2 regions of the Roseibium alexandrii DFL-11 genome follow, and region 2 is predicted to be linked to the other one. Evidence: predicted binding sites of a transcription regulator. Region 2 holds the regulator's gene; the other holds the start of a gene.
What was found. The regulator LexA, encoded in region 2, represses DNA repair genes until DNA is damaged. The targets are predictions, from matches to a motif close to TGTTCNNNNTGTGTTCNG.
Positions count from the first base shown of each region.

Region 1: the regulator LexA is predicted to act here: its motif matches at 1,954-1,971, upstream of SADFL11_RS00195 (ATP-dependent helicase).

Region 1 is NZ_CM011002.1:50,120-57,432, forward strand. Features, by position in the region: gene SADFL11_RS00195 (ATP-dependent helicase) at 1-1,925, opposite strand, end outside; gene SADFL11_RS00200 (transporter substrate-binding domain-containing protein) at 2,180-3,310, shown strand; gene SADFL11_RS00205 (hypothetical protein) at 3,352-3,723, opposite strand; gene SADFL11_RS00210 (siderophore-interacting protein) at 3,785-4,582, opposite strand; gene SADFL11_RS00215 (YHS domain-containing (seleno)protein) at 4,740-5,231, opposite strand; gene SADFL11_RS00220 (TetR/AcrR family transcriptional regulator) at 5,384-5,983, opposite strand; gene gatC (Asp-tRNA(Asn)/Glu-tRNA(Gln) amidotransferase subunit GatC) at 6,110-6,397, shown strand; gene SADFL11_RS00230 (GNAT family N-acetyltransferase) at 6,413-6,889, shown strand; gene gatA (Asp-tRNA(Asn)/Glu-tRNA(Gln) amidotransferase subunit GatA) at 6,903-7,313, shown strand, end outside.
Region 2 is NZ_CM011002.1:1,489,277-1,496,589, forward strand. Features, by position in the region: gene SADFL11_RS06955 (hypothetical protein) at 167-565, shown strand; gene lexA (transcriptional repressor LexA) at 910-1,623, shown strand; gene SADFL11_RS06965 (ComEC/Rec2 family competence protein) at 1,693-4,188, opposite strand; gene gltX (glutamate--tRNA ligase) at 4,323-5,747, shown strand; gene gltA (citrate synthase) at 5,981-7,273, shown strand.

The sequences.
Region 1 (7,313 bases), 1.4 Mb from region 2:
TCCAAGCCCGCCCGGCCGCTTTCATCCAGTGCCCGCTGGTGCGGGAAAAGGCCTTCTTCCCAGCCGGGCAGGAAGACCGTGTCGAACTCCAGGCCCTTGGCAGAGTGCAGCGTCATGATCGAGACGGCGTCCTGTGCATCCGCGCTGTCACGGTCCATGACGAGGGAAATGTGTTCCAGAAAACCGGCCATGGATTCAAACTCTTCCATGGAGCGGATGAGTTCTTTCAGGTTGTCGAGCCGTCCGGGCGCTTCGGCCGAGCGGTCTTGCCGCCACATTTCCGTGTAGCCGCTTTCATCCAGAATGATCTCAGCGAGATCCGTGTGCTTCATGCTGTCGAGCTGGCGCCGCCAGCGCTCGAAATTGTCGAGCACGGTTTTCAGGGAATTGCGCGGCTTGGGTTTCAGTTCTTCAGAATCGATCAGCTGGCTGGCGGCTTGCATCAAGGGGATGCGTTCGGCCCGCGCCAGTTCATGCACGAGCTTTAGCGTGGCATCTCCAAGGCCGCGTTTCGGCGTGTTGACGATGCGTTCAAATGCCAGATCATCCGCCGGCTGCATGACACAGCGGAAATACGCCATGGCATCGCGGATTTCCATGCGCTCATAAAAGCGCGGACCGCCGATAACCCGGTAGTTCAGCCCGAGAGTGACAAAACGATCCTCGAACTCGCGCATCTGGAAAGACGCGCGGACCAGAACGGCCATCTCGTTGAGCGCATGGCCCTTGGTCTGCAGCGCTTCGATTTCGTCACCGATGGTGCGGGCTTCTTCTTCTGAATCCCAGACGGAGGCAACGGACACAAGGTCATGATCCGGCTCGTGAAAGTCGGTGAAAAGCGTCTTGCCGAGCCGGCCTTCGTTGAACGAGATCAGATGAGAGGCAGCGGCCAGAATATGGCTGGTGGAGCGGTAATTGCGCTCCAGCCGGATCACTTCCGCGCCCTTGAAGTCGTGTTCAAAGCGCAGGATGTTGTCGACTTCCGCGCCGCGCCAGCCATAGATCGACTGGTCGTCATCGCCGACGCAGCAGACATTCGGATTGCCTTGGGCCAGAAGGCGCAGCCACATATACTGGGCAATGTTGGTGTCCTGATACTCGTCCACCAGCATGTAGCGGAAGCGGCGCTGGTAATCGGCCAAAACATCAGTACGTGTCTTGAACAGTGTGATGACGTGAAGCAGCAGATCGCCGAAGTCGGCGGCGTTCAGGATCGACAGGCGGTCCTGGTACTCCTGATAGAGCTTGCGGCCCTTGCCATTCGCAAAAGCCCGTGCTTCGCCCTCAGGGACCTGATCCGGCGTCAAGGCCCGGTTTTTCCAGCCGTCCAACATGGTGGCAAAGGCGCGGGCGGTCCAGCGCTTGTCGTCGAGCCCTTCGGCCTGAATGATCTGTTTAATCAGACGGATCTGATCGTCCGTGTCGAGGATGGAAAAGCCGGATTTCAAACCCACCAGCTCGGCATGTTTTCGCAGGATCTTCACGCAGATCGAATGGAACGTGCCGAGCCAGGCCATGCCCTCCACATTGCCGCCGACAAACACGGCAATGCGTTCTTTCATTTCGCGCGCAGCCTTGTTGGTGAAGGTCACGGCCAGCATTTCGTGCGGACGCGCCAAGCCGGAGGCCAGAATGTGGGCGATCCGGGTGGTCAAGACTCGGGTTTTGCCGGTTCCCGCACCCGCCAGAACCAAAAGCGGTCCTTCGGTCGTTTCCACCGCCAGACGTTGTTCCGGATTGAGGCCGGTCAGATAGTCGGGCGCCCTGCGTGCCGCCATGGCCCGAGCGGCAATGCCGCCTCCAGGAGGCGGCGCCCCAGATGACGACGCGCCAGGTGGCGGCGCAACAGGTGGAGCTTCCGCCCGCGTCCCGATGGGTTGAAATGGATCGTCAAAGGGATCGTCATACCCGTCCGGGTCGGTCATGGTTTATCGGTCCGGTTAAAAGCGCTTGGAGAACAATATAGCAACAAATGCGGCGCTGGCGAGACGCGGGAGGCGGATTTGGTGGGGAAAGTTCTCGTGAGCCGCGACACTACCGCGCCAGCCCGGTGGAGGACGGGACCCAGCAGCCACAATTCTCGATTTCAAAGGCATCGCACCGGCGTTTGCGACTGTTTTACCCTTTAGGTTGTATCGTCTGGACGCATATGTCTTTGTGCCTTTGCCCTGGGGGAACCATGCTTTTGAATTTTAGTGCCTTTTTGCGTGCCGTATTCCCGATCATAACGCTGATCAGTGCAATGATACTGGTTGTATCGCCAGGTATTGCGCAGGATGCCGGTCAAGCGTCGGGAGCCGTAACCGGCGAAGCGCCGCTGAAGGTTGGCGTTCGGGTGAGTCCGCCTTTCGTGATGCAAACGGCTGACGGATACACCGGGATGGCGATCGAGCTTTGGGAAGACCTCGCTGCGGCCGCTGGTGTTGAATACCAGTATGAGCCTTACCCCAATGTGCGGGCCTTGATCGACGCGACTGCGGAGGGTCAAACAGATGCTGCGATCTCAAATCTGACCATCACCAAGGCGCGCTTGGAGAAAATGGATTTTACCCAGCCCTGGTTCGATTCAGGTCTGCGCATCATGGTTGGCTCTGCAGGCTCAACCAGTTTCTGGGAAGTGGTTAAAGGACTTCAAGAGGCGGGTTTCCTGAAGGCCTATGGCTGGCTCGCGTTTGTCATTGTGGTTGCCACGCTCCTGATGACCCTTTTTGACCGCCGATTCGACAAGTCTTTTTCGCAAAAGTGGCCCGATGGGCTTGCGGACAGTTTTTATTCGGTGATGTCTGTTGTGACATCCGGCAAGGCTCCATCGCGCAAGAACCTCTTCGGTTGGATTGGGCGTGTGTGGCAGGCGATCTGGCTGGTGTGTGGACTTGCGGTAATGGCGTTCATTACGTCCTCCGTCACAAGCGTTATGACCACCTTGTCGCTGCATAATCAGATCCAGAGTGTTGCGGACCTGCCCGGAAAGGTCGTTGGCGTGTTCGATGGCAGTGTCGGCGAAGACTACTCGCGCGAGCAGGGATGGTCGGTGATGGTCTTTGATGAACTGGATCAGGGTGTTGCGGCTTTGGATAATGGTGAAATCGACGCGTTCGTTGGTGATGCGCCGACACTTGAGTACTACGACCACACGAATCCGAATGCGGATGTGGAAGTGGTCGGGCCGCTCTTTGATCCCAACAAATACGGGTTTGCCTTGTCGCTGCGCAGCCGGAACACCCGTGCTTTCAATATCGAACTTCTTGCCGCCAAGGAATCCGGCTTTGTGGAAGATTTGCGTGTTGAATACCTCGGGCCACGGGATTAGCTGTTGCCGCGTTCCAGCTTGGCTGAAGCAACAAAGTTGGATTAGGGGCTCCGCGTGCTGTCCGTCATAGGCGTCTCGTAGTCTCGTCCATGGCGCTCCCAATACTCAAGAGCTTCCTGCCAGGATGGAATGTCATCAGTGTGGTAGCCGCATGTCGTTCCAGTTGCGATTGATGGAAACGCCTTGATCGCCTGGCGGTGTGCCCCGCGATAGAGATAGCGTTTCATCGCCGTTTCACTTGTCCAGACGGTCAAGGTGTGGTGGACACCGCGCACGGTCCGTGTATCGGTCAAGATGTTGCCGTCAGCTGCTTTTGCCTGATTGAAACTTGGGATCGCATGCCGCCAGAAGCGGACGGCATGAAACCAGGTCTTCAGCCGCAAACCGGTCACTGACACGTAATAGCGGGCCATCGCAGCTCTCCATCAACTGAAGAGACTACGCGCTCGGCAGCCTGCCAGATCGAAAGGGGTGTCAGGCGGCTTCCGCCCGTTTCATTTTCTGGTGCTCGTCTTCGACAAGGCCGATTTTCCAATAGCCCGAGATGTAGGTTTCTTTTCGCGGCACCTGCCGGGTATTGTTCAGATGATCGCGGATCGACCGGATGACCGAGCTTTCCCCGGCAATGCAGGTTTGCACGACGCCGCCCGGCCACGCCATCGACCTTATGAAGTCGAGCTGTGCGGTGGAAACTACATGCGGATCCTCATGGATCAACCAATGGATTTCGATGTTTCTTGGGACCACAATCTCCCGGATATCGTTTTTGGACGGCACTTCAAAGAGGGCAACGCCTTTCGCGTCCTGTGGCATCTGCTCCAGAACGGCTTCGGCAACTGGCATGGCGGAGAGGTCCGCGGCCACCAGATACCAATCAGCGTAGAATTCCTTGATCTTCTTCTGACTTGGCCCGAAGAAGCCGAGGAATGATCCGGGTTTGGCGGATTGGGCCCAGCGGGTTGCCGGTCCGTTGTCGCCATGGGCGACAAAATCGATGTCGAGCTCCAGACCGTTCGGCCGATAGCCTCGCACGGTATAGGTCCTGACCGGGTGGACCTTCTCTTCAGGTCCATCGGGACCAAAATATGCTTCGAAGTCTTCCCGGCTTTCACCGTCCCTCGGCAGCACCAGCTTGCAATTCGCCCCTTCCTGATGAAGCGGAAATCCTTCCAGTTCGGGTCCGGCAAAGGTCACACGGATCATGTGCGGGCTTAAATACACGGCCGACTTGACGGTTAAAAAGCGGGGTTTGCGTTTCGGCAGGGCGGCCATGAAAAACCTTTAAATGCTGACTTCAATACTCAGCATTTAGCATCGCCCAGGCAGTTTTTAAAGGCGTCATTGTTTCATCACAGGAAACGGCGTGTCAGGTGGCATAAGAAAAAGCCCGCCGAATTGGCGGGCTATTTCTTGAAATTGGCAGCAGAGTTTACCGGATGATCGGTTCTTTCAGATCTTCCGGCTTGGTGTCTTTCACTATGTCCCAGTTCAGGTCTGCGTGATTGATATACTCTTCGGTGTTGCCTTCAAACCGATCTTGCACGGCGATGCTGTTGTTGAGGTAGAGCTTTCCATCAACAATCTTCCAGGCCTCCGGAATGACCGGTACCTTGAAGCCCTTGCTGAGGCCGAAAGCGCAGAAACCGCCGTATTGCGGCGCGTATTTCACCGGATCGGCGGCGAATTTGTCCCGGTTTTCAGCGGACGAAAACTTCCAGGTCACATCATCATATTGGAACGTGTACTCATCAGAACCGGCGACCGGCTTGCCTTGGGTGAAATAGGCAACCGGATCGGTGCCCCCAATGGCGGCGCCGTTCTTCGTAAAGGTGGTGATTTCGTCAGCCGAGACGGCAAAGCCGGTGACGGAAAAAAGAGCTGTGAGGCCAAGAAGCACGGATTTCGAGGTGTAGAGCGGCATCGAGAACTCCGGAAGGTTTTTGAGTTGAGGCACATGTTCGCGCCCGGTGTCTGGAGAATGGCCATGACCGCTGCCAAACACCAATCACCCTTGTTCACAGAGACGAAAGCACGCCGCCAGAATTTGTGAACACCTTGGTTTTTTGCTGTGGCTCACAATCCGGGGAGCTGCGACAGTTCCATAGATGATCGGGGGGCAGTCAGCCCCAAAAGCAGATAGATCGCGTTTTCCAATCCGGTGTCATCCAGCCCGCCGCGTCCGAAATGCAGATCAAACAGGTCCTGCCAGATGAGCCCCAGGATCAGCGTGGTTTTCGCCTGAAGGTCCTGCTCAAACGGTGTTGCGATCAAACATTGGCGGATGTGAAACCGGATCTCATCCTCAAATTCGAAGATTAATGATCGGAATTCCGGGAAAGCCCGCACCTGCAGCAGGGCCTTGCCAAGATCACTGTGCAAGGCGGCCCGGTAACCGGCGATCAAACGGTAGAGGTCCCGCGCGGCGTTCGTGCGCTCGGGTGTGGGGGCAGGGATCTGAAACAGGGCAGTTTGAAGCGTGGCAAGTGCATAATCCTGTTTGCCGGACCAGCGGCGATAAATTGCCTGTTTGCTGGTGCCCGCGGTGTTCGCGAGATTGTCCAAACGAACCGGCTCGTACCCCTGATGTGCCAGAGCCCTCATCATCGCGGATTGCAGCCGGCCGGTCAGGCTGGGCTCGTCTTTCCGCCCCCGGCGTGTTGAACCATCACTCATAATTCGGTCCTCATCAGGACCGTATTTCATGTTTTGATGCGTTCAGCAAGGACATTCATTGGAAAACGAACGTCTGGGGCGGTAATCAAATCCCAAACCAGATTTCCAACGGTCAAAGGAAAAAACATGTCCGTAGATACTGCAACGGTAAAGCGCGTTGCGCGTCTTGCCCGCATCAAGGTGAGCGAAGATGAAGCCACCCGCATGACCGGCGAACTGAATGCCATCCTCGGTTTTGTCGAACAGCTCGACGAAGTGAACATCGACGGTGTTGAGCCGATGACCTCCGTGGTCGAAACAACCATGAAAAAGCGCGCAGATGGCGTAACAGACGGCAACAAGGCTGCCGACATCACCAAGAACGCTCCGGCCTCTGAAGACAGCTTCTTTATGGTGCCGAAAGTCGTCGAATAAGCAGGAGCAACCGGGATGTCGTCCGCGCCAGCCATTTCCATCGCCGTTGAAACGCCGCTCAGTGATGAAATGCGCGTGATGGTCGGCGAGTTGAATGACCTGTTGTTGAGCCTGACGTCTGAAGACGCCTGCCATCATCTGACCGTCGAACAGATGGCCGATGCGCGGACAACTGTTTTCGTTGCGCGTGTCGATGGCAAGTTGGCCGCTTGCGGCTCGCTTTACCGCCACAAGGGCAGTGTTGCAGAAGTCAAGCGGATGTACACACGTCCGGCTTACCAAAGCCTGGGCCTTGGACGCAAATTGCTGGACCGGATTCTAGCGCTCGCAATCGAGGAAGGCTTTTCTGAGGCCGCTCTGGAAACCGGCGTCAATTATGCGGCAGCGAAGCACCTTTATGAGACCAGCGGCTTTGAAGTGTGCAGCCCGATCCTGGACTATCCCGAACATCCTGAATCCCTTTTCTATTCCCGGCGCCTGACGGCAGCCTGAAAGACCTGGACCCATGACAGACCTTACAAAACTCACCATTGCCGAAGCCCGCGAGGGGCTTAAGAACAAGGACTACACGTCCACTGAACTCACTGATGCTTTTCTCGGCAACATCGAACAAGCCAATGGTGCACTCAACGCCTATGTTGCCGTTACCGCCGACAAGGCCCGTGAAATGGCCAAGGCCTCCGACGACACACTCGCAAAGGGTGAAGGCGGCGCGCTGGAAGGCATTCCGCTCGGCATCAAGGACCTGTTTGGCACCGAAGGTGTTCATACCCAGGCTTGTTCCCATATTCTGGACGGGTTCAAACCGGCCTATGAGTCCACTGTGACGTCGAACCTGTGGGCCGATGGCGCGGTCATGCTCGGCAAGCTCAACATGGACGAATTCGCCATGGGCTCGTCGAACGAGACCTCTTAT
Region 2 (7,313 bases):
TATAGATTGTTCGCCGTTTCAGAACGATAGTCTTTCCAGACCAATCGATAGAGTATAATTGGCTCTAAAACTCAAAACAGATTTGGGCTTACATTAATACTTTGAGGCATCGAACAAGACTGTTTCATCATGGAAAGCAAGAAACTCGATTCCGCTTGAGTTTTTGTTGCAGGCCTGTGCCGGAGCTGGAGAAAAGATAGATTACTTTCTCTTTGGAGAGGCATTACAGCGACAACAGTCCGAATTGATTGAAACTGCCATCGATGATTTCCGAATAATGACCATGAAGCTAACTGGCGAACGGATCCTCATCGAGATCCTGGAACAGCACGCCCCAGAAGCGCTTGCGTTCATGGAGGCGAAGGAAATGCAAAAAGAAGGTGAAACCATCGGACTGGCGATGTTGATATTTGCTGAATTCATCGAACGAGAGAAAAAGGCATTTGTGGACAGCGGGCGCATGACCAACAAAGAATTCAAAGATTACATTCGAAATGTGGACCGATATGACCTCCCGTACTTTGCACGGGCGATCAAACACCGAAACAAAAAGGGTCCGCAATAGGTCCGCAGTCGAACACTCCTGGACCGGAAGCATCTAACATCGAGGAAAATTCTCTATTTGTTTTCAATACGTTCCACGTTTAATTTGCATTGGCCGATATTGCGGACCCTACGGTCCGCAGTCGATGATCACTCAACCTTTTGAAAACAAACCGCACTTTGAACTCTGCTGCCATTTATTTACGGCCAGACAAACCGCTGCCCGTGCCGTTTAATTCTAACAGCTACAGCAGAACAGTAAGAGAACGTTTACCCTTGCAGAACACAATGAGAACAGGTAGCATGTTCTTGATTTGTACTGAGCGATTCTCAGACAAAACCAAACTCAGGGCGAGGAACCGCAGTATGCTGACGCGTAAGCAGTACGAACTGCTCATGTTCATTCACGAAAGACTGAAGGAAACCGGCGTCCCGCCGTCTTTCGATGAAATGAAAGATGCTTTGGACCTCCGCTCCAAATCCGGCATCCACCGGCTGATCACAGCCCTGGAAGAACGTGGCTTCATACGCCGGCTTCCCAACAGAGCCCGCGCCATGGAAGTTGTCCGCTTGCCGGATTCGATCGCGCCGGGTCTGGGTGCGCCGCGTCCAAGAGGCAGCTTCTCTCCAGAAGTGATCGAAGGATCTCTCGGCAAACCGGCACCGGCTCCAGCACCCGCGCCGGAACCTGTTGCAGCATCGACGGAAATCCCGGTCATGGGACGGATTGCGGCCGGTGTTCCGATCGAGGCGATCCAGACCCACAGCCACTCCATCAGCGTCCCGCCAGAACTTCTCGGCAAAGGGGAACATTACGCTCTGGAAGTGCGCGGAGATTCGATGATCGAGGCTGGCATTTTGGACGGGGACACCGTCCTGATCCGCCGGACGGAAAGCGCCGATAGCGGCGACATCGTCGTGGCCCTTGTGGACGACGAGGAAGCAACGCTCAAGCGGCTGCGCAAGAAAGGCCCATCGATCGCGCTTGAGGCCGCCAATCCGGCCTACGAGACCCGTATTTTCGGACCGGGCCGTGTCCGTGTGCAAGGTAAACTTGTTTCTCTATTCCGCCGGTACTGAGGCGTCTATACTGGCAGGCATCTTCAAGAGTTGCCCGCTGCTTCGGTTTTGTAAGTAGTCCCGAGTGGTTTAATCAGCTGATGCGCGCAAGCTGGCGCGCGTGACCGTTCCTTGCTTGTGCCACGGCCGCGGAGGCGCTGGTTTTGCGTACTCGACTGATTGTATTTGGGTTTGGCAAACGACTGCGTTGGCAGTTTTAGCCGGTGCCGGTGTAGTTTGCGGATGCATTACTTGGGCTAGCGCCTCACTTCTTCTTTGAACCGCAGCTTCTATTCTCGCCCCCTTTTTGACCAGCGGGCCCTTCGTTGGGGAGCCTGTTCGACAGACTTGTTCCAGCCAGATGGAGACAGCGCCGCGCGCCTTTCTGATTTCCCGGTCGAACACTTCGGCTGCGCGGCATACTTCTGGCGCGACCATATCGGTCACGATCATATCGGCCTTTTGACAGTCATAAAAAAAGGCGTCCCGGGTTTTGGGCAGCGCGATGTGGATCGGCACGTGCTCAACACCAACTACTCCCCGCGCTGCAAACGCCCGGACAACACAGCCTGAAGGGTCACAAGAGCGCTGATCATCTTTCATCTTGCGCGATTTAATCGCTTCAGCTGACACTCCTTCCCTTTCGAACCAAGTCTCTACGGAAAAAGAACTTCTCGCGCTGGACATCTGTAAACTTCCCTCAAAATCCCGCGCGGCCAATTGAGGCCCGGTTGCCGGAATGTAAATATCTGGCGGGCGCGATATTATCGCAAGCGCAATTCCGATAGACGCAAGACCCAAACAGATCATCCGGAAGCGGCCTGGAGCGAGCAGCAAACCCAAAAAGCCTGCCAACAAAACAGCGGCAGACAGGCCGGTCAAACTGCCCATCCGGCCAAAGTCAGGCGCAATTTGTTCTGTGAACTCGGCTATCCGAATCAGCACCGCCAGACCGGCGCTCATGATCTTGAGTGGGATTGCCGCCAAACCGAACGGCATCAGGACCAGTGCGACCACGCCCATTGGCATTACGATGATCGAAAAAACCGGCATTCCCAGCATGTTACCAACCAGTCCGAAGGGCGCGATCCGGGAAAAATGGTACGCACCGACAATGCCGGTTGCGATCCCGGCGACGAGTGCCGTCACGAACAAACCGGTGGCCCATTTTAGTGCACCGGACAAGAACCAAAAGGGCCCGTTTGCTGATGGGATGAAAATCCTGCGTCTCTTTTGATGCGACCGCCACAGATCATAAACGGCGACCAGTGCGATCACGGCCGCAAACGACATCTGAAAACCTGGATAAAACAGGCGTTCCGGCGCGAGCAGAAGTAAAAACAGGCCGGCGATTGCGACCGATCGCAGCGTCAATCCCCGGCGTCCGGTCATGATCCCCAAAAAGACCAGCGCGATCATAATGAAGGATCTTTGGGTAGCGACCGATGCCCCGGACAGCAGAAGATAAAAAGCTGCCGCGACGAGGGCGAGAACCGCTGAGACCTTATGGATTGGCCAGCGCAGCGCAAGGCCCGGGATGAGTGCCAAGGTGCCAAGACACACAGCATAAGCACCGCCTGCAAAGAGCGCCATATGCAGGCCAGAAATCGCCAGTATATGCGCAAGGCCCGCAGCCCGAAGGCTCTCTTCGGTCTTTTCATCTATACCGCCGCGGTCCCCCACCAAGAGTGCTACCGCAAGAGCAGTTTCCGGGCCTTCCGGCAAAAGCGCCGAAATCCGCGCCGCCAGGTGCTGGCGGAGCCCATTAACATGGCGAACGAGCAGAAGGACCTGAGATGGCGCAGGTCCCTGGACGATCTCAGGAGCTCCGTAACTGAAGCCGCTTGCGCCAATGCCGTCAAAATAGGCGCGGAAGGAAAAGTCATATCCGCCCGGCACCACAGGGCCCATGGGCGGAAACAAGCGGGCCCGGACTTTGATCCAGTCGCCGGGTGCAATGCCCGCATCTGCCGGAATGCGCAACCGGACCCGGTTTGCAAACCGCGCGTCGGTATTGGCTCTGGCATCAACTTCACTGAGGCGGACCACAACGCGCTTGCCGGACCGGGTTTCCTGCACCTTCAAGACTTCACCGCGCAACAGAACTGTCATCGGCTCCGCCAGCCGGGGCGCGTCCACTGCAGCTGTTCGGAGTGTTGCAGTGCTGAGCCCTGCCAAAAGGGCGAGCAAAAGGATCAAAATTCGCGGCAGGCCCATTCGGATGGCATGGGAGCCCGCGAAACCAGCTGATAAAACGAATAGCACGCCAAGAACCGGCCAACTCGGCTCGTCAGGCAACAAGCTGTAGAGAAAAATACCGGCGCTGAAGGAAAATCCGGTCCACAGAAGACCCTGCTTTTGCCAAAACTGCTCCCAATCGTCCGCCGTTCCCGCCCAACCGGCGCGCTGATCAATTGGCCGGTCTTTGCGTTCTCTCCGGGCTCTCAGAAACGCGATCCAGGGCGATGCGTCGGTGGGCCTGCGGCTGTTATCCATGTTTGACGATAAAACTGAAAGGTCACTAACGGGAGCGCCGGGGACACCCCGGTTGTCATCATCGGCGTCTGGTTTCACCTCCCGTACCACCCGCGCTCCTTCTGCCGGGTTTGACGATCGCAGCAAAGCCTATTTTGCCTCAGGCTTGCCTATGCTAAGACCGCGCCACTATCCGTCAGGCGCAGATCCGCGCCTCATTCTGACAGAGACTTTCAAAAAGCACCATGGCACAAGATATCGTCACGCGTTTCGCCCCATCCCCGACCGGATTTCTTCATATTGGCGGTGCCCGCACCGCACTCTTCAACTGGCTGTTCGCCAAGCATCACGGCGGCAAGATGCTGCTGCGCATCGAAGACACAGACCGGGCCCGCTCCACACAAGAAGCGGTCGATGCGCTGATGGATGGTCTTTCGTGGCTGGGCCTTGATTGGGACGGCGAACCGATCTCCCAGTTCTCCCGCGTGGCACGCCACGAGGAAGTTGTTGACCAGATGCTGGAAAACGGCACGGCCTACCGCTGTTATTCCACGCCGGAAGAAGTGGATGCGATGCGCGAAAAGGCGCGCGCAGAAGGCAGGCCGCCACGTTATGACGGCACCTGGCGCGACAAGGATGCGTCCGAAGCGCCCGAAGGCATTGATCCGGTGATCCGGCTGAAAGCCCCGCAAGACGGTGAAACTGTCGTGGACGACATGGTTCAAGGCCGTGTGGTGATCCCGAACAAGGATCTTGATGACTTTGTCCTCCTGCGCTCCGACGGCACGCCGACATACATGCTGGCCGTGGTTGTCGACGATCACGACATGGGCATCACGCATATCATCCGCGGCGTCGACCATCTTACCAACGCGGCCCGGCAGACGTTGATTTTTGATGCCAACGGCTGGGACGTGCCGAAAATGGCGCATATTCCGCTGATCCACGGACCGGACGGTGCCAAACTTTCCAAGCGCCATGGCGCGACGGGCGCCGAAGCCTACCGGGCCCTCGGCTATCTGCCGCAAGCCATGCGCAACTACCTCGCCCGCCTCGGCTGGAGCCATGGCGATGAAGAGATCATGTCGCTTGAGGACATGGTCAAATGGTTCGGCATGGATGCCGTTGGTCAGTCGGCAGCGCGCTTCGATTTCAAGAAGCTGGAAAATCTCAATGGCCATTACATGCGCGCAACCGACGACGCTGAGCTGCTTGAGCATTGGAAGGTCTATCTAGCCCATGCGGGCGATGGGGCGGCGGTCTTGGAATGGATGTCGGACGCGGCCAATGCCCAGACGGCTCTGACGGCCCTTCCCGGCCTGAAGGAACGCGCAAAGACACTTGTCGAACTGACCGACAGCGCGTCCTACCTTTGGCGCCAGCGTCCTCTCGAAAATGACGAGAAGGCGATCAAGATCCTCACAGATGACGCCCGGGCGGTTCTGGGCGATCTGAACGGCGTGCTTTCTGGCGTTGCTGACTGGCAAGCGGAACCGCTGGAGGCGGCTGTCAAAGCCTATGCGGAAGACAAGGATGTGAAACTCGGCAAAGTCGCCCAGCCACTGCGCGCTGCGTTGACCGGCCGGGGCACTTCCCCTGGCATTTATGACGTTCTGATTGCGCTCGGCCGGGACGAATCCCTGGCCCGGATTGCCGATCAGGCTGCCTGACACAGCATTGACCATTGTTCCGGCGCATATTGCTGCAGTGCGCCGGAACATAAGCAAACCGCAACATGTAGGTCTTTGACCAAAGCGTTATACGCTGCTGCTTGCGGCAGTGCGGCAAATGGGCTAGGCAAGACGCGACCATTCCTCCAGCACAGTCTGGCCGCCTCATTTGGGTCTTGCATCCAAGGCCCGTGGCTCGGCAGTGCAAGGGTAACAAATAGGGGGTTTTCTGAATGGCCGACAACAACGCCAAGCTCAACGTCGGTGGCAACGACCACGATTTCGACGTCCTTGACGGATCCATCGGACCGTCGGTTGTGAACATCTCGTCCCTTTACAAGGACACGGGCATGTTCACCTACGACCCGGGCTTTACCTCAACCGCATCGTGCGAATCCAAAATCACCTACATCGATGGTGACGAAGGCACGCTGCTGTATCGCGGGTATCCGATCGAACAGCTCGCCGACCATGGTGACTTCCTGGAATCCTGCTATCTGCTGCTCTATGGCGAGCTGCCGACCAAGACGCAGAAAGACGATTTCGTCACCCGTGTGACCTATCATACGATGATCCACGAACAGATGAACCGGTTCTATTCCGGTTTCCGCCGCGACGCCCACCCGATGGCGATCCTCTGCGGCACCGTCGGCGCCCTGTCAGCATTCTATCATGACAGCACCGACATTTCCGATCCGCATCAGCGGATGGTCGCATCCCTGCGCATGATCGCGAAACTGCCGACCATGGCTGCGATGGCCTACAAGTACCACGTCGGTCAGCCGTTCGTTTATCCGCGCAACGATCTCGGCTACGCAGCGAACTTCCTGCACATGTGCTTTGCTGTTCCGTGTGAAGAGTACAAGGTAAACCCGGTTCTGGCGCGCGCCATGGATCGTATCTTCATCTTGCACGCCGATCACGAGCAGAACGCCTCCACATCCACCGTGCGTCTTGCCGGTTCTTCCGGTGCGAACCCGTTCGCATGTATTGCAGCAGGCATTGCCTGTCTCTGGGGCCCGGCACACGGCGGCGCCAACGAAGCGGCGCTGAACATGCTTTCCGAAATCGGTTCTGTTGACCGCATTCCGGAGTTTGTTGCCCGCGCGAAAGACAAGAACGATCCGTTCCGTCTCATGGGCTTCGGTCACCGGGTCTACAAGAACTACGATCCGCGCGCCAAGATCATGCAGAAGACCTGCCACGAGGTTCTCGGCGAACTCGGCATCAAGGACGATCCGCTCCTCGACATTGCGATGGAACTGGAAAAGATCGCCCTGAACGATCCGTATTTCGTCGAGAAGAAGCTTTATCCGAACATCGACTTCTACTCCGGCATCACGCTGCGCGCGCTCGGATTCCCGACCACAATGTTCACCGTGCTGTTCGCGCTTGCGCGGACCGTCGGCTGGATCGCCCAGTGGAAGGAAATGGTGGAAGATCCGTCCCAGCGTATCGGCCGCCCGCGTCAGCTCTACACAGGTGCCTCCAAGCGTGACTACGTACCGATCGATCAGCGCCGCTGATTGGTTCAGGCACTGACCAGACCAAAGCCCCGGATCACAG